2 regions of the Agathobaculum sp. LCP25S3_E8 genome follow, and region 2 is predicted to be linked to the other one. Evidence: a T-box and tRNA genes for the amino acid it is inferred to sense, from the RefSeq annotation. Region 2 holds a T-box; the other holds one or more tRNA genes.
The links. The T-box of region 2 lies ahead of pheS (phenylalanine--tRNA ligase subunit alpha). A T-box ahead of a tRNA ligase gene usually reads a tRNA of that ligase, here a tRNA-Phe.
Positions count from the first base shown of each region.

Region 1 (9,437 bases), on a different contig from region 2:
CAACTTGCCGTCCTCGCCAAAGCCGACCGAGGACAGGCGGACGCGGTTACTGCCTTCCAGTTCGCAGGGTGTCTGTTCAGGAATTAACGGAATGTGCTCTGCAAAGAGCGGCACGCCCATGTCCGGCGTCATGTTTTTCAGTCCGGTAACGGACAGCATCTCGCGTGGGAAATCGACCGTTTCCGCTGCGCGTGCAGAAGGCTGGAAACTGCTGAAAGACACGTCGATCTCGGCGCCGTCTGTGACCGGACGGCCTATGCTGTCGATCTCGATGAGTGCGGTGCGGCTATTTTCGTCATAGTATACTACTCGCTCGCCGCCTCTCCATCCGTTGATGGCCGGCGTGTCTTTATCCTGTTCATGGTCGATCCAGCCGTTAATTAGCATATCGTCGCTGAGCCGGTCGCCGGTTTTGTCCTGTACCTCGACCCACACGCGCACGAGATTGCTGCTTGCCAGCGCGGCCACCGGCCGCACTTCAATGCCGTTGTCCTCGACAGCAATGCCGGTAATAGGCTGGCTTTGCTCAGAAAAACTGCCAAGCGCATTTTGCAGCGCGGCTCGGATAGCCGGAATAGCGGCGGCGAATGCAGAAAAGGTAAGCAGCGCAGCGAGTATCGCTGCTAAAGCAATTCTTCCAGCCGTCCAGCGCGGCTTAGTACGGCGAGAATGAAGCTGTTGGAGAATTGCTGCGCGCCGTTCGGGCGAGAGTGTAATATTTGGCATCATCATATCCAAATCCCTCCTCATATTGCGTTTATTCATCGTAGTACCATCCTTTCAAGGCTTCGCGCAGCATTTTGCGGGCGCGGGATAGGCGAGCGGTGACAGTCGAGACATCCACATGCAAAACGTCTGCAATTTCGCGCGCTTTAAGTTCTTGATAATAGTACAAGATGATGACTTCTCGGTAAGGACGTGACAGTGCCAGAATTGCGCGCGGCAGCGTGTCATCCACCTGCGGGTCATCCGTGGAGGCAAAGAGCGCATCCAATTCTTCGGCAGGGGCGTGGCGGCGTTTCCACGGGGAACGCAGATAGCTTTTGCACACGTTGATCGCAATGCGGGTGATCCAGGTCAGCTCGCTGCCTTCGCCGCGAAATTTGTCCGCATTGCGCCATGCTTTAATCAGGGTTTCTTGCACCGCGTCCTCGGCCAGATGCGCATCCTTGAGGTAGAGCGTGCACAGACGCAGCAAGCGGTCGCCCCAGTCATCGAGCAGGCGTGCAAAGCCGTCCTCGTCCTGCAGATACGAGGGAGCCTTGTTTTCGGTCGATTCCACAGCGACTTCACATCCTTTTGATCATTTGACGCACAAGAGGGCAAAATTACTGCAAAAAATTGAGGCTTTTTAAAAGCCTCAATTGAAATGTAGCTCATCACTCATAAGCAACCGGCTCACCGGTCAGCACATCATAATAATACCAACGCTCACTATCATCATCCACGAAAAAGTAAATGCCGAGGGGGCTCTCTAAGCGGTCGCCCGTAATACGACCGATAAATCTGCCGCCTTCGGCTTCGCCAATCGGTGTGATTTGTGCAACAGAGATCGGATGCATGACCAGCAGGTACAGCGGTAGTATTACGAGAAGCGGCGCATAAAATATCAGCAGTAGGATAAAAGTGTTCTGCATCCGGCTGCGTGCAGGACGCGGCTGCATTGGTTGGCGGAAGGGCAGAAGCCGATACAGCCAGATTGCCATGCCGATCAGCACCAGCAGGCATAGCCACCAGATGTCAATCCGATACCATATGTTGTACCAGCTACTGTACTCCAGCAGCAGATAGGCCAATGCAGTGCACAGCAACAACAGCAGTACGCCCTGCCAGCGCGGTGTACGGTCGGGCCGTTTGCGTTCAATATATTCGACGTCTACCAAGGGAATCAGCAGCATCGCTGCGCCCCAGATCCACAGATAGACTCCATTGATACCAAGGGCGTCGTCATATGCGAAGTTAAGCCAAGTGGCAAGGCCGCTTGCTGTAAGCCATGCGGCGATGGCCAGCACGGCCAGAACGGGGGTGGAAAGCTGTTTTTTCATCTCTATCCCACCTTTCGAAAAAGCAAACGGGCAAAGCCTTGCGGCTTTGCCCGTTTTATCATTCTGCGCCGCAAGGCGCTATTCATGAAAAGAGAAACTTACGCTTCCGCCTTGATCTTCTTGAGCTTGGCAAAGCGCGGCAGGCCGTTCACCTTCGGGCCTACGTTCTCGCCGGCGATCAGCGGCATAGCATATTCGACGAACTTCTCGGTTACGCCGTTGCCTTCCTCGTTGATCCAGTCACGCGGAACCTTCTTCTCGGTGTTGGCAACCTCGGACAGCGGGAGCAGCTCGATCTCGCACTTGTAGCCGTTCGCGTCACGAGTGCACTTGAAGCCCGGCATGTAGTCGGTCTTGCCGGCAACAGCGTTCTCAACAGCAGCCTTACCGGACATGTAGGACTCGTCTACGTCGGTCTTGGAAGCGCAGTGCGCCGCGCAGCGCTGGAGCAGAGAAAGCTCGATGCCGCGGACCTTGCAGCCCAGCTCGTTCTTAACGGTGTCAGCCAGCATAGCAGCCAGACCGCCCAGCTGTGCATGGCCAAAGCCGTCGGTTGCAGAAGTCTTAGCCTCGGATACGAAGGAGCCGTCTGCATAGTGGATGCCTTCAGAAACAGCAACCAAGCAGTTGCCCTGTTCTGCATAAATGCGCTTTACATCTGCGAGGAACTTCTGCATATCGAAGTCGGTCTCGGGGAGGTAAATGAGATCCGGACCTGCGCCCATCGCGGTTGCCAGACCAGCAGCACCAGCCAGCCAGCCGGCATGACGGCCCATGATTTCAACGACACAAACCATGCCGGTATCGTAAACGCGCGCATCCTGATAGATTTCCATGCAGGAGGTAGCAATATACTTGGCAGCGGAAGCGTAGCCCGGGCAATGGTCGGTACCGAACAGATCGTTATCGATGGTCTTCGGAATGCCCATAACGCGGCACTCGTAGCCGGACTTCATCATATACTTGGAAACCTTGTTGCAGGTATCCATGGAGTCGTTGCCGCCGTTGTAGAAGAAATAACGGATGTCGTACTTCTTGAAGATTTCAAGAATGCGCTTGTAATCGGTGTCGTCCACATCCGGGTCAGCCAGCTTATAACGGCAGGAGCCGAGGGCAGAGGACGGGGTATAGCGCAGAAGAGCCAGCTCTTCGCGGTCTTCCTTGTCGATGTCGTACAGCTCGTCGTTCAGCAGGCCCTTGATGCCGTGTGCCATGCCGAATACACGGGTGATGGACGGGTTGTCCAGCGCGGTCTCCAACGCGCCGAGCACGGAAGAATTGATGACCGAAGTCGGGCCACCCGACTGGCCGATGACGCAAGCGCCTTTCAGTTCACTCATAATGATAAACCTCCTAACAATTTAAAACACAGGGTTTGCCCACTGCATTTTCTTGCAATATAAGGGTAACATAAAACTGTTTCAAAATCAATGCAAAACAAAATTTTTTGCATACAGCCGCACATTTTAGGCAGAAAAGCAAAAAATGGGCGCAATCTTTCTGATGCACTTGATTTTATGCGAACATACTGATAAAATAAAGGAAGAATTCAGCTTAGGCTAATTTGTTTGTAGGAAAGGAAGTTTACTATGCCATTAGTTACTACTACCGAGATGTTTAAGAAGGCCTATGCGGGCGGCTATGCTGTCGGTGCCTTCAACGTAAACAACATGGAAATCGTACAGGGCATCACCGAGGCTTGCCAGGAGCAGAAGGCTCCGGTTGTGCTGCAGGTTTCCAAGGGTGCGCGCGCTTACGCTAACCACACCTATCTGGTGAAAATGGTGGAAGCTGCGGTGCAGGAGTGCCCGGACGTTCCGATCGCGCTGCATCTGGACCACGGCCCGGACTTTGAGACCTGCAAGTCCTGCATTGACGGCGGTTTTACTTCGGTTATGATCGACGCTTCCAGCAAGCCGTTCGACGAGAACGTTGAGATCACCAAGAAGGTTGTTGAGTACGCACATGCGCACGGCGTTGTTGTTGAGGCAGAGCTGGGCACGCTGGCAGGCGTTGAGGACGACGTAAAGGTTTCCGCTGAGGACTCCTCCTACACCCGTCCGGAAGAAGTAGAAGAGTTCGTTTCGCGCACCGGCTGTGACTCGCTGGCAATTGCCATCGGTACCTCCCACGGCGCTTACAAGTTCACCCCCGAGCAGTGCACCCGCAACGAGCAGGGCATTCTGGTTCCGCCTCCGCTGCGCTTTGACGTGCTGGAGGAAGTCTCCAAGCGTCTGCCGGGCTTCCCGATCGTTCTGCACGGTTCTTCTTCTGTTCCGCAGAAGTTTGTTGACATCATCAACGCGCACGGCGGCAAGATGCCCGATGCAATCGGCATTCCGGAGGAAGAGCTGCGTCAGGCTGCTAAGCTGTCCGTCTGCAAGATCAACATTGACTCGGATATCCGTCTGGCTATTACCGCTACTATTCGTGAGTACTTTGACGAGCATCCGGATCACTTCGATCCCCGTCAGTACCTCAAGCCCGCTCGTCAGGCTGTCAAGGACATGGTTGCTCACAAGCTGGTCCATGTGCTCGGCTGCAACGGCAAGGCATAAGAAGTTTCTGCGTTGGAAACCGTTCGAACCGCATCCTTTTCGGATGCGGTTCGTTTTTTGTTGGAAAAGAAAAGAACAGTTTGTAAGTTGGTTTTCATACTTTACATTATGAAAGCGCTGTGTTATAATCAAATAATCAGAAACACAATATGCAGTAGGAGGGATATATCTTGAATCGAAAGCTCAAAGATGAGGATATGGACATCTTGTTTCGAGGAATCCTGAAGCTCAAGACAGTGGAAGATTGTTATGACTTTTTTGAGGATTTATGTACAATCGCTGAGCTTCGTGCAATGGTGCAGCGCTTTCAAGTTGCTCGCATGTTGGACGAGGGCCGTATTTACAGTGATATTGTGCAGGAAACCGGTGCATCGACGGCTACTATCAGCCGTGTCAATAAATGCTTGGTATATGGGTCCGACGGATACCGTAAAATGCTGGACCGCCTAAAGGAAGACGATGAATAGTTATCAAACTCTGTCGGCATACTATGACCGCTTTACAGATGATGTAGGCTATGAGCAGTGGGCGGACTTTTTTGTTGCGTTGTTTGCGCGTGAGGGTGTAAAACCGAAGCTCGTTCTCGATCTGGCCTGTGGCACGGGCAGTCTGACGCGATTGCTGGCACAGCGCGGATACGACATGATCGGTGTGGATGCATCCCCCGAAATGCTCATGCAGGCGATGCAGAACACCTTTGACTGCGAACCGCGTCCGCTGTTTCTCAATCAGCGCATGGAGCAGCTTGATTTGTACGGCACGGTGGATGTATGCCTGTGCTGTCTGGACAGCGTTAATTACGTGACGGAACCGGCGGTGCTGCAAAAGGCGTTCGACCGGGTACACTTATTCCTGGAGCCCAAAACGGGTTTATTCGTGTTCGACATCAATACGCCGGAAAAGTTTGCGCGCATCGATGGTAACAGCTATGTGTGCGAGGATGAGGACGTGTTTTGCGTCTGGCAGGCCGCGGTAGAGGACGGTCTGTGCGCCTATCAGTTCGATATTTTTGAACGGGGCGGTGATGCATGGACACGAGCGCAGGAGACGCATGAGGAGCGCATTTACACCATTCCGGAACTGATTGCCATGTTGGAAAAAGCAGGCTTTTCCGAAATCAAAACCTATGGAGACCAATCGTTCTCACCGGTACAGGGTGGGGAAGATAGGGTCTATATTACCGCACGAAAGAGAGATTAAACAAATATGAGCGATACGTTACTTCGCGCAATCGCCCGGGATGCGGGCATTCAGATTTCCGCCGCCGTGACGACCGGATTGGTCGAGCGTGCGCGGGAGATTCACGATACTACGCCGGTGGCGACTGCGGCGCTCGGCCGCACCCTGACAGCAACAGCGATTATGGGTAGCCAGCTCAAGACCGATGATGGTTCGGTCACTGTACAGGTTAAGGGAAACGGGCCGCTGGGGACGATTGTGTGCGTCGGCGATGCGGATGGCTGGGTACGCGGTTATCTGCAGAATGCGGGCTGTGAGCTGCCGCTGCGCGCGGATGGTAAGCTGGACGTGGGCGGCGGTGTAGGTCGTGGCTATCTGATGGTGATAAAGGACATTGGGTTGAAAGACCCAATTACCGGAACGGTTGCATTGGTCAACGGTGAAATTGCCGAGGATTTGACACGCTATTTTGCGGAGAGCGAGCAAATTCCGTCGGCGTGCGCGTTGGGTGTGCTGGTGGATACCGACCGTTCGGTCAAGTGCGCGGGCGGCTGGCTGGTGCAGCTGATGCCGGGTGTCAAGGATGCGGATATTGACCGTCTGGAAGCCAATCTAGCAAAAACTGAGCCGATGACCACAATGCTGGACAAAGGGATGACGCTCGAGCAAATCGTGCAGACCGTGCTGGACGGCTTTGCAGTTGACTTTTTGCAGACCGATCCGATCGGCTACCGTTGCGCGTGCAGCCGGGAGAAGGTGGAGCGCGCTCTGCTCAGCATGGGAAAAAACGAATTATCCAAGATGGCGGAAGAACAGGAAAAAAGTGAGGTAACCTGCCAGTTTTGCGATAAAGTCTATGTTTTTTCGCGGGAAGAGTTGCGGCAGCTTTTGGCGCATGCAGAAAAATAAAAAAATCGTCAAAAAAGTGTTGACATTTCGCTGATGTTTCGATATAATAAATCTCGCCGCTGATGATTACGGCGGCGGCGATTCGGCCCGGTAGCTCAGTTGGTTAGAGCGCCAGCCTGTCACGCTGGAGGCCGTGGGTTCAAGTCCCATCCGGGTCGCCATTTCTTCAGTCTCAACCGATTGAAGAAAACTTGCCTCTGTAGCTCAGTCGGTAGAGCAGGGGACTGAAAATCCCCGTGTCGGTGGTTCGATTCCGCCCGGAGGCACCATAAATATGCGGCTGTAGCTCATCTGGTAGAGCGCCACCTTGCCAAGGTGGAGGTAGCGAGTTCGAGCCTCGTCAGCCGCTCCATATCTGGTACCATAGCCAAGCGGTAAGGCGTGGGACTGCAACTCCCTGATCCCCAGTTCGATTCTGGGTGGTACCTCCAAAAAAAGAGACGCCAATATGGCGTCTCTTTTTTTGCGTTCTTAAAACAATAAGAAATTCTTAAGAATTTCATGAGGAAAATCAACAGAAACCTTTGTTATCATAGAACCATAGAGGAGGGGGACATCATGGACAAACTTACGGTATTGGTGGTGGACGATGATAAGGAGATTGTAGACAGCATTGCGATTTTCTTGCAGGCGGATGGATACGCAGTCGAAAAAGCCTATAACGGCCTGGAAGCGCTGGACATCGTTATGACGCGTGCGGTACATCTGCTGCTGCTGGACATCATGATGCCCGAACTGGATGGCATTAAGACGCTGCTCAAGGTGCGGGAGAGCAAGAACATTCCGATTATTTTGATTTCCGCTAAAAGTGAGGATGCGGATAAGATTCTCGGTTTGACGGCGGGCGCGGACGATTATATCACTAAGCCGTTTAATCCGTCCGAACTGGTGGCGCGCGTCAAAAGTCAGCTGCGGCGCTATACGCAGCTTGGTGCGATGCAGATGACGGAAAAGCAGATTGCTATTCGCGGGTTGGTGCTCGATACCGAGAGTAAAACGGTAACGGTAGATGGTGAGGCGGTGCGCTTGACGCCGCTTGAGTACAAAATCCTCGAACTGCTGTGCCGTCATCCGGGTAAGGTATTCTCTACCGAGGAGATTTATCGGCAGGTATGGAACGACGAGGCGGTGTCGGACAATGCGATTGCGGTGCATGTGCGGCACATCCGTGAAAAGATTGAAATCAACCCGAAGGAACCGCGTTACCTCAAGGTTGTGTGGGGCGTGGGCTATAAGATAGAGAGGAGTGAGGGAACATGAAAAAAGTGATGCGGTCGCCCATTCTCAAGGGCGCGGCATTCATACTGTGTTTGGTCTGCGTAGCGGTGGCTGGATTGACGTTGGGTAACACAACGCAGTGGTTTTTTGATAAAAGTCAGAAAAACGGCGCAAACCTATATCAGTTCGAGTCGAGTTTTGAAAATTCGCAGGTGCTTACCAGTGAATTCGGTGACGCGCTCAATATTCTGGACAGCGCAAGGCACAACGGGATTCAGCCGCAGGAGCTGGCCGATCGGATGAATGTCTATTTCATTGGCGATTATTATGCCAAGTTTGGGGATAATATCTACAAAAATGCCAATCTGACCGAAAGTGGCATCAAGACGGCGCCGTATTACGTTGTTATTCGTCCCGGCGACTGGTATGGCAATGTGGCTTTGGATGACTACGCGTATGAGTTGTCCGGCTGGACGAGCGCCTACGACTCTTATTGGGATGATAGCTTGGTGGCGGAAAAAGCGGCGCTGCGCCAGCAATTACGGGAGGATGACTGCATCCTGCTGCGCATGACTGGTGAACAGGTATCTGTCATACAAAGTGAGTGGCAGCAGGGTTACGATATGTTCCAAGGTGCGATATTTAAGTGCATCGCCCTGCTTTTTGTCGCTCTGATTGCATTTCTGTATTTGCTGTTTGTCGCGGGCCGCCGGCCGGAGGACGAGGATGTGCATCTTCTGCTGATCGACCGGATGTATGTGGAATTCAACTTGGCGTTGATCGCGGGCACTGTGATTGGTACGGCGGCAGTAGTGTTTGCCTTATTGGATGCTGGAATAAATGGCGGTGAAAGCGGCGTGTTGGGACTAATCACCAAGCTGCTGACCGCACTGCTGGTCTGTGCGTTTGCACTGGTGATGGCGCTCATTCTCTCCCTCGTGCGCAACCTAAAAAACCGTTCCTTTGTCCAGCGTTCGTTTATCCTACGCATGATTCGCTGGTGTTGGCGTACGGTGGTACGTCTGCTGCGTTGGTTCATCCAGCTGTTCCGTAGCGCGTGGCATGGTGTAGGGCGAGGGAAGAATAACCTGTGGCAAAAGGTGTTTGCGAATTACAAGACGCGAAACGCATTATTGATTTTCACCGGTTATTCTGCGGTGCTTGCTGTGCTTGCGATGCTGTTTGGGATAATGTGGTATGTGTCAAGCGGTATGCCTTCGTTTGTATTCTTCGTACTTGCGGTGGCATGGGTTGCGGTATCTGCCGCGTTTACTTTTAAGCGGTTAGACGGCTTTGACCGCATTGTAGATGCGCTCAAGCGCCTGCGTGGCGGTGACCTAACCTACAAGCTGGACAACATGCCTGCGGGTGTATTCGCTGCAATGGCGGACGATATCAACTCGCTGGGCGACGGCATGCAGCTTGCCTTGCAAAACGAGGTGCGTGCGGAGCGCATGAAGAGCGAACTGATTACCAACGTCAGCCATGATTTGAAAACTCCGTTGACCTCGATTCTCAACTATTCGGA
Region 1 covers NZ_JBQKJR010000036.1:14,620-24,056, forward strand. Annotated here, with positions in the region: gene ACTQ34_RS11980 (hypothetical protein) at 1-732, opposite strand, end outside; gene ACTQ34_RS11985 (RNA polymerase sigma factor) at 758-1,282, opposite strand; gene ACTQ34_RS11990 (hypothetical protein) at 1,380-2,045, opposite strand; gene ACTQ34_RS11995 (6-phosphofructokinase) at 2,144-3,385, opposite strand; gene fba (class II fructose-1,6-bisphosphate aldolase) at 3,635-4,603, shown strand; gene ACTQ34_RS12005 (YerC/YecD family TrpR-related protein) at 4,774-5,070, shown strand; gene ACTQ34_RS12010 (class I SAM-dependent DNA methyltransferase) at 5,063-5,803, shown strand; gene hslO (Hsp33 family molecular chaperone HslO) at 5,810-6,691, shown strand; tRNA gene ACTQ34_RS12020 (tRNA-Asp) at 6,776-6,852, shown strand; tRNA gene ACTQ34_RS12025 (tRNA-Phe) at 6,885-6,960, shown strand; tRNA gene ACTQ34_RS12030 (tRNA-Gly) at 6,968-7,043, shown strand; tRNA gene ACTQ34_RS12035 (tRNA-Cys) at 7,049-7,122, shown strand; gene ACTQ34_RS12040 (response regulator transcription factor) at 7,250-7,951, shown strand; gene ACTQ34_RS12045 (sensor histidine kinase) at 7,948-9,437, shown strand, end outside.
Region 1: it has a tRNA-Phe gene. The T-box ahead of pheS (phenylalanine--tRNA ligase subunit alpha) is inferred to sense a tRNA for this amino acid. The anticodon was not compared.

Region 2 (9,437 bases):
ATTGACCACCGTGCCGACCATATTGCCAATCATGGAGGCGGTGGCTGCGCCCTCGCCGCGAATCAGGTTGCAGAAGCCGTTAGCGAAAATGATAAATGGCGCGCCGAGCGAAATCCAGAACAGGTAGTCGCGGGCATAACCAATGGTGTATTCACTGGTGCCGATGACCGACAGGATGAACGGCATGGCGGCAAGAAACACGAAAATCATAATTACGCCCCAGATAAGCGAACCGTAGCAGCAGAACGCGCTGACCTTTTTGGCGCGTTCGCCCTCATTTGCGCCCAGCAGGCGAGAGATGAGAGACGAACCGCCGATACCGAACATGTTGCCGAAGGCCATCAGGATGAGAAACACCGGCGTTGCCACCGAAACCGCCGCCACCTGATTGGCGTCGCCCGTCTGGCCGACGAAAAAGGTGTCGACCATGTTATACAGTACGACCACCAGCATGCTCAGCATGGTTGGCACGGCCATTTGCGCGACAGCCTTGGGGATAGGGGCATCACGGAATACAGAATCGCTATTATTTCTCATTATATTACCTCCTGTAATTATATAAATGTAGGTAGCTACATAAATGGACGAAAAAATATCAGCCCTCGCTGATATTGCGGTAGACGCGGGACAGATATTCTTCCAGCTGTGCCATTTCCGCCTCGGAAAAGCCGCGGGACGCCTGCGCGTCCAGATACAGGCGGATGTCGTTCATGACGCGCTGTACCTCGCTGAACTTGTCCGTCAGCCGGACGATACGGCAGCGGCGGTCGCGTTCGGATACAGCGGTTGTAACAAAGCCCTTGTCCTCCAGCCGCCGCAGGAAGCCGATCACGGTCGGGTGCTTGAGTCGGAAATGCTGGCCAATGTCCTGCACGGTGGTTTCTTGTTCACCGCGCATGTTTAGGTACAGCAGCACGTCGCTCTGCGCGCAGGTCAGGCCAAGCGGGCGCAGTGCCGCGTCCGCGTGCGCCATGAATTGAATGCTGATCATTTTGATGTATTCGCCGGGAAATACCGGACTGCCCAATAGATATCCTTCCCTTCATTAAGTAGCTTGCTACATAAATTTTAACAGGATAGTTTCCTGCTGTCAACGGATTGTAAACAGTTTCGGCGGAACGCGCAGACCGCCCGCAAAGCGGGCGGTCTGGATTGTGCAGTTTTGCGTAAATGTTGATTATTTTTTACGTTTGGCCTTGGCCCAACCTTTTTTCTTTGGTGCGGTTGGGCGGTGTGCCGCAGGACGCACGCTCTTGCCGGATTTTGCCGCACGAGCGGACGATACAGGCGGCTTTTCGCCGCGTGCGGGTCGAATCAGACAGTCCTTACCAAAGCCAATCAGGTCCTCGCGGCCGGCCTTTTTGAGCGCGGCGAGCACAATCGGCCGCTTGTCCGGACGCCGCCATTGCAGCAGCGCGCGCTGCATGGCCTTTTCCTCAGGCGTTTTGGCAACATAGACCGGCTTCATCGTGCGTGGGTCGATTTCAGTGTAGTACATCGCGGTCGACAGCGTGCCCGGTGTGGGATAGAAATCCTGCACCTGCTCGGGCATATAGCCGACGCGGTTGAGGTATTCCGCCAGCAGAATTGCGTCGTCCAACGTCGCGCCGGGATGTGAGCTCATCAGATAGGGGACAAGGTACTGCTTGCGGCCGAGTTTCTGGTTGATGCGGGCGTATCGCTCACGGAATTTTTCATATACGGAAAATGATGGTTTGCCCATATAATACAGAGCGTTATCACTCATGTGCTCAGGCGCAACCTTGAGCTGGCCCGAAATATGGTGTTCGACCAACTCCCGGAAAAAAGCGTCGTTGCGGTCAGCCATCATATAATCATAGCGCAGGCCGGAGCGCACGAATACCTTTTTGATGCCTTCGATTTGGCGCAGCTCACGCAGCAAATTGAGGTAGTCCGTGTGGTCGGCTTCGAGGTTTTTGCAGGCGGTGGGGAACAGGCAGCGCTTGTTTTTGCACAAGCCGTGCTCCTCCTGCATTTTGCAGGACGGGAAGCGGAAGTTGGCCGTCGGCCCGCCGACATCGTGGATATAACCCTTGAAGCCGGGCATCCGCACGATTTGTTTGGCTTCCGCAATCACGCTTTCGTGGCTGCGCGCCTGAATATACCGCCCCTGATGGAAGGCGAGTGCGCAGAAGTTGCACGCGCCAAAGCAGCCGCGGTTGTGGATGATGGAGAACTGCACTTCCTGAATTGCGGGCACGCCTCCCAGCGCCTCATAGGACGGGTGATAGGTGCGCATGTAGGGCAGGGCATAGACGTGATCCATTTCTTCCGTGGTCAACGGACGGGCGGGCGGGTTTTGAACGAGTACGCGCTTTCCGTGGCGCTGCAAAAGCGTTTTGCCGCGCACCGCGTCCTGCTCGTCGTATTGGAGCTTGACCGAGCGGGCGTAGTCCGGCTTGCTCACGCACACGTCCTCGTAGGACGGACACTCTACCGCATTTTCCAAGCCGAATGCGTCATGCGCCATATAGGCCGTACCACGTACCCCGACGCAAGCGTCCGCTCCCTTTTTGCCGTGTTTTAAGTTGTTTGCGAGTTCTACAACCGAGTGCTCACTCATGCCGAACATCAGTCCATCTGCACCGGTCGATTCCAAAATTGAGGGCATGACGCGGTCGGCCCAGTAGTCGTAATGCGCGAAGCGGCGCAGGCTGGCTTCAATGCCGCCGAGATAGATAGGCGTATCCGGGAATGCGCGCCGCGCAAGCATGGCATAGACCGTCACTGCGCGGTCGGGCCGTTTGCCGGCCTTGCCGCCGGGGGTATAAGCGTCGTCCGAGCGGCGCTTTTTGGCAGCGGTGTAGTGCGCGACCATCGAGTCGATGTTGCCGCCGTTGATGAGCACCGCATAGCGCGGGCGGCCCATGGCGACAAAGTCGCGCTCGTCATGGAAATCCGGCTGGCTGAGGATGGCGACCTTGTAGCCAGCGTCCTCCAGAACGCGCGAGATAATGGCAGTTCCGAAGGAAGGGTGGTCGACATAAGCGTCGCCCGTGACGAGCAAAAAATCGCAGTAATACCAGCCGCGATCCTGCATATCCTGCTTGTTTATCGGGAGAAAACCGTTCATCATTTTCCTTTCCCTTTACAAATAGAGGTGGTTTGGCTATTATATGGACAAGGCACTGTCGCAAACGGCAGGCGGTTGACCACACTCCATGGAAAGGAGTGTGATGTTTATGGATCAGATTTTGCAGATTGTATTGCTACTTATTCTGCTGGAAGTCATCAAGACCATAAAAAAATAACCGCCCTCCGACCAAAGATTGCGGTTATTTTTTCATAAGATAACACGTTTCTGAGGTCAACCGTCTGTCGGCGGTGCCTCTTCTACTACTCTCATTATAACGAATTTACTCCGTTTGTCAAGCCCTGCCTCAGTTATCGAGGTAGAACTGCACCAACTCCTGCATCAACTCGTCGCGGTCGATCTTGCAGATCAGGCTGCGTGCATTGTTATGGTTGGTGATGTACGTCGGGTCCTCAGAGAGGAGATAGCCCACGATCTGGTTGATCGGGTTATACCCTTTCTCCTTAAGCGCATCATATACTGCGGTCAGCGTGCGCTTCATTTCCTTGTTGGACTCGTCTACAAGGCTGAATTTTCTTGTGCCGTCAAGCATGTCTGTCTCCTTTCCGATCCTACCGGTTGGTTTTTTGCTATAAACAGCATAATACAAAACGGCCGAAAAGTAAAGTCTTATCCGCGCAAAACCGCGCCGAAATCTTTTTCCAGCGCTGCCAGTGCATTTTTCATCGCCTTATCGCACTCTTCATCCGTCAGCGTGCGGTCGGGTGCGCGCATGGACAGCGAGTAGGCAACCGACTTCTTGCCCTCGGGGATGCCCTTGCCCTTGTACACGTCGAACAGCTTAACGTTTTCCAGAATGTGGCCTGCGGCCTTTTCGATCGAGGCCTGCATGGAAGCAGCGGGTACCGCATCGTCGACCAGCACGGCGATATCGCGGGTCGAGGCCGGGAACTTGGGCAGCGGGTGATAGAGCTTGACCGGGTCAATCGCTTCAAACAGAGCGTCCAGCGGCAGCTCGGCGGCGAGTACCTCGCCGGACAGGCCATAGCGTGCGGCAACGGTCGGATGCACCGTGCCGAACACACCGACGGGCTTGCCATCGATCAAAATGTTGGCACAGCGGCCCGGATGATAGGACGGATTGCTCTTTTCCGGCATGAACTGCACGTTCTTGACGTTCAGCTCACGGCAGATGGCTTCCACCACGCCCTTAAACTGGAAGAAGGACAGGCGGCCATAGCTGCCGAGGGTGATGATTTTCTCTTCGCGCGGCAAAACGTCCGGATCGGCTTTGCCGTCCTTGACGGTTGGGATATAGACCGTGCCCAGCTCAAACAGCGACGCGGTCGGGTTGCGGTGCGCATGGTTGTGCGCCAGCGATTGCAGCATGGAGGGCAGCACGGTCGTGCGCATGACGCTGAAATCCTCGCCGAGCGGGTTGAGAATGGTCGTGGAGATGCGGCGCGGGTCGTCCTTATCCCAGCCGATCATGTCATAGAACTTCGGAGAGATGAACGAATGGCTCATCGCCTCGTCAAAACCGGCCTCCCGGCAGGTCAGCGAGACATTCTGCTCGGCCAGCTGTTTGGGCGTGTACTCGCCCTGTACCATTTCGCCCGCGTACAGCGTAGTCGGGATCTTGTCGTAGCCGTACATGCGTGCGACTTCCTCCGCCAGATCGCACATGCGCGCAATGTCTACGCGGAAGGACGGGATGATAACCTTTCCGTCCTCAACACGGAACTCGAGGCGCTCCAGATACGCCTTCTGCTCGTCGGCAGACAGGTCAAGACCGAGCAGCGCGTTCATTTTGTCCGGCTCAAAGGGCAGCGCCCTGGGGGTCAGATCGGCGGCGCATGCGTCGATGATGCCGTCTACCACCTCGCCCGCGCCCAGCATTTCGACCAGCTCGCACGCGCGCTGCACGGCGGGCATAGTCAGCGACGGGTCAAGTCCCTTTTCAAAGCGGCCGGATGCCTCGGTGCGCATGCCGAGTGCCTTGGCCGTTACGCGCACGGTTGCGCCGTGGAAGCAGGCAGACTCGAAAACGACTGTCTTGGTGTCATCCTCGATTTCCGAGTTTGCGCCGCCCATAACGCCTGCGACAGCAACCGGCTTGTCGTTGTCGCAGATGGCCAGCATCTTGTCGGTCAGGTCGTGGTCCTGCCCGTCAAGGGTCTGGATGGACTCGCCGTTGCGCGCGCGGCGCACGACAATCTTGCCGTCGGACAGGCAGGAGTAGTCGAATGCATGCATCGGCTGACCGTACTCAAGCATGACATAGTTGGTGATATCAACGATGTTGTTAATCGGGCGTACACCGCAGGCATGCAGACGCTCGCGCATCCATGCAGGGGACGGCTCGATTTTGATGTTCTTGACCAGACGCGCGGTGTAGCGCGGGCACAGGTCGGTGTCAACCACCTCAACTGACATATACTTGTTGATGTCGTCACCCGAACCCTTGACGACCGGATCCTTGACCGAGAACGGACGGTCAAAGGTCGCGGCGGTTTCGCGTGCAAGACCGATGACGCTGAAGCAGTCAGCGCGGTTGGAGGTGATTTCGAAGTCGGCAACATAGTCGTCGAGGCCGAGCACCTTCTTGATATCCTCGCCCACGGGCGTGCCTTCGGGCAGGAACAGAATGCCATTCTCGCAGGCATAAGGCACGCAGCCGTGCGTCAGTCCCAGCTCCTGGAACGAGCACATCATGCCGTTGGAGACCTCGCCGCGCAGCTTGCCCTTGGTGATTTTGACGCCGCCGGGCAGCGTGGACTTGTGCAGCGCGACCGGGCAGATTTCGCCGACCGAATCGGGGGTTACGTTGGGTGCGCCGGTGACGATCTGGATGGGTTCGCCCTGCCCCACATCGATCTGGCAGATTTTCAGGTGGTCGGAGTCCGGATGGTCGACAACCGACAGAACTTTGCCGGTCACGACGTTTTCAATCTCTGCGCCGAGGTAGTAGACCTCCTCGACCTTGGAGCCGGACATGGTCAGGCGGGCGTCATACTCCTTGGGGGTGACGCCGGAAATATCGGTGTAATCCGAAAGCCAGGAAAGCGGCAACTTCATAATAGATGAACGCTCCTTTATCGTAATGTTCAGGATATCGCGCCGTCAGGCGCGCATTTTATAAAAGCTGCAAAGCAGCCGAAAAAACCGGGAGCATGTATCACGGTTTTTTCACAAGTGCGGAGAACAGTTTCGTTTATCGCAACTTTTCGCAGCGTGAGACGTATCCGCGCATAGGCGCGGTACGGCTTTTCGTTTGAAAGCGTGGTTTCAAACGAAGTTCTTAGAACTGTTCTAAGAAACGTACGTCGTTCTCATAGAACAGGCGGATGTCGTCAATCTTGAAACGGCCCATGACCGTGCGCTCCAGACCGATGCCGAACGCATAGCCCGAATACTCCTCGGGGTCGATGCCGCTCATTTCGAGCACCTTGGGGTGCACCATGCCGCAGCCGAGGATTTCGATCCAGCCCTCGCCTTTGCACAGCGGGCAGCCCGCGCCGTGGCAGCGGTAGCACTGGATATCCATTTCGGCACTCGGCTCGGTGAACGGGAAGTGGTGCGGACGGAACCGCACAACCGTGTCCTCGCCGTACAGCTTTTTGGCGAACAGCTCAAGGATGCCCTTGAGGTCAGACATGCGGATGCCCTTATCGACAACCAGACCCTCAATCTGATGGAACAGCGGGGAGTGAGTGGCGTCAACCGCGTCCGAACGGTACACACGGCCCGGTGCAATGATGCGGATGGGGGGCTTTTTCTGCTCCATCGTGCGCACCTGCATGGGCGAGGTCTGCGTGCGCAGCACCACATTATCCGAGATGTAGAAGGTGTCCTGCGTGTCGCGCGCGGGATGGTCCTTCGGGATGTTGAGCGCTTCAAAGTTGTAGTGGTCCAGCTCGACCTCCGGGCCTTCCGCAATGGAGAAGCCCAGACCGATAAAGATTTCTTTCAACTCGTCCAGCACGATGTTGAGCGGATGCTTTTTGCCGATGACGACTTCCTCGCCCGGCAGGGTGACGTCGATGGTCTCAGCCTCCAGCTTATGTGCCAGCGCGGCCTGCTCGATGACTTCCTTCTGCTTGTCGATGATGGTTTCGATTTCGGCGCGCACATCGTTGATGAGCTGGCCGACCGCCGGACGCTCCTCTGCGGCCACATCCTTCATGCCCTTTAAGAGCGCGGTCAACTCGCCCTTTTTGCCGAGGAAGCGCACACGCGCCTCGTCGAGCGCACGGGCGTCGCCCGCCGCGGCAAGCTGGTCCTTTGCGGCCTGCAAAATGCCTTGCAGTTTTTCTTTCATGATGACTCTCCTTTATGAAAAATCGTTCAGGGACGCAATAAAAAAGCCTTTCGTCCCGCAAAATAGGGACGAAAGGCGTAAAATACATCTTCCGTGGTACCACCCTGATTCCCGGACAGGCCGGGCACTCATTGAACGCCGGTAACGGGGCGTTACTTCGCCTGCGCCTACTGGGTTTCCGTTCAGCGCCGGTGCTCGCAGGGGAACTTCGTGTCAAGTCTCTTTGAACGGCTCGCAGCCAAAGGCCGTTTTCTCTGAAAAGAGGGGGATGACGGTACTTTCCCTGTTCATCGCAGGTATCGTTATTCCATAACAGTATTATTAAAACACAGTTTTTCGGCAAATGCAAGGGGAAGTTGCACAAATTTGTGTACAATCAGCCGCTGAGGGCAAAGGTGAGCGGTTTGCAGCTTTCAAATTGCCAGTCGGTCATCTCGGCAACCACGCCGCCGGCAAGGGCATCAGCCGGCACGTCTTCAAAAATATATGCCGTGATGCCGTATGCATCGGGCAGTATGGCAGCGTTGCAGTCGGGCAGAGCGGCAGGGTATATATCCCGGTTAGGGTCCTCGTTTTCAAAAAAGCACACAAGCGCTTCGGCCTGCGGATAGTAGACCGCGCGGTGCAAGGTCACGTCGTCTTGCCTGACGGGCTGCGAAAGCAGCTCCTGTGCCGACAGGATGCCGTCCGGCACGGTGTTTTCAATTTGCGTCATGCGCGCAGTGCGCACTTCGGCGTGGATGGTCTGCTGTTTGCCGACGGTCTGCCACGCAAGGCCGGACACTGCGACAAGCACCGCCATGGCGAGCAACACAAGCAGGATTTTTCGTTTGCGGGTCATACCGATTTCTCCTTCTAATACATCAAATGCGCCAGCGCGCTGTAAACCGGTGTGATGAACAGCGTGCCGATGACAAAGCTCACAAGGTTGGCGGTGAGGGCATACGCCACGCGGCGCGCGCGGGTGTACCCGTGCAAAAAGCGCGCATAGGCAAGCGCTTCGACGACGAAAATAACCGCTTCGACGGCAAATGCCCAGAAAAAGGCTTGTCTCCAATCGGCGGAGAGCAAAATGCGCCCATAGGTAAGCGTCATCAAAGCCTGCGTTGCAAGGTTGACCAGCAAAAACGGCTTGAGGTTTTCGTACAGCTTGAAACGGAACAGCAGCAGCACCGCTGCCTCGATGAGGAGCGTTACCATAAAGGTGCAGACAAATTGTTTGAGCAGACCAATTCCAATCGGTGAGGTTGAGATTTCACCGGTCTGTGCGTTGATGGTAAAGGTTTGCATTGCGCGGGTGCGCTCGGCCTCGCCGGTCAGCAGCACCGTGCCGTCCTCATGCAGCAGCGCCGCACGGAACGGCGAGGGGAAGGGAAAAGTCCATAAGAACACCTGATCTCCGTCGTATGGTGCGCAGTCCCACACATACCAGCCGTCCGGCAGGGCGGCGGTGAGCGCTTCGGGCGGATTTTGCGAGGGATTGTCATACGGCTCGTTTCCAAGCAGGGCGACAGATACAATGCTGTCGTTCATCCCGGCGATGCTGACATAAATGGACGAGGTCGGCAGGCCGTTGGCGCGCGCGGAAACAGGCAGCAGGACAAGGAGCAAAGCAAACAGGCAGAGAACAGAACGGAACTTTTGACGCATGGTGATCGCCTCCCTATGTTTGGATACCTTCATTATAACAGAGGGGCGGCAAAGCACAAGTTACAGGACGGGTTTTCAGTCGATGGCGCGCTCTTCCGCGCCGGAGAGCGCCTGCCGCAGCCCGGAAAGGACGGTTTGGCGGTCGGCGGTTTCGTCCGACAGCTCCATGTAGCGGACAAGGTCGTCCACCGCGCGCACCAGATAAAGGTAAGCATCCTTGTAGTTGAGTTCGTCCATAGCAGTGACCTCCATGTAGAAATTATTAAGAACCCACTATGGGTTCTTATTCTCATTCTAACACATAATACACTTAAAATGAACCCATAATAAATGCGAAATGAGTGCTATATGTGGAAAAGAAAAAACATCTATCCCTGCGGCTGGATGACGAAACCCGTCTCAAGCTGCGCT
Region 2 covers NZ_JBQKJR010000004.1:37,550-46,986, reverse strand. Annotated here, with positions in the region: gene ACTQ34_RS02800 (MATE family efflux transporter) at 1-537, opposite strand, end outside; gene ACTQ34_RS02795 (MarR family winged helix-turn-helix transcriptional regulator) at 596-991, opposite strand; gene ACTQ34_RS02790 (YgiQ family radical SAM protein) at 1,178-3,094, opposite strand; gene ACTQ34_RS02785 (IreB family regulatory phosphoprotein) at 3,402-3,647, opposite strand; gene pheT (phenylalanine--tRNA ligase subunit beta) at 3,725-6,133, opposite strand; gene pheS (phenylalanine--tRNA ligase subunit alpha) at 6,357-7,376, opposite strand; T-box leader at 7,438-7,676, opposite strand; gene ACTQ34_RS02770 (hypothetical protein) at 7,753-8,217, opposite strand; gene ACTQ34_RS02765 (hypothetical protein) at 8,232-9,026, opposite strand; gene ACTQ34_RS02760 (hypothetical protein) at 9,102-9,263, opposite strand; gene ACTQ34_RS02755 (hypothetical protein) at 9,377-9,437, shown strand, end outside.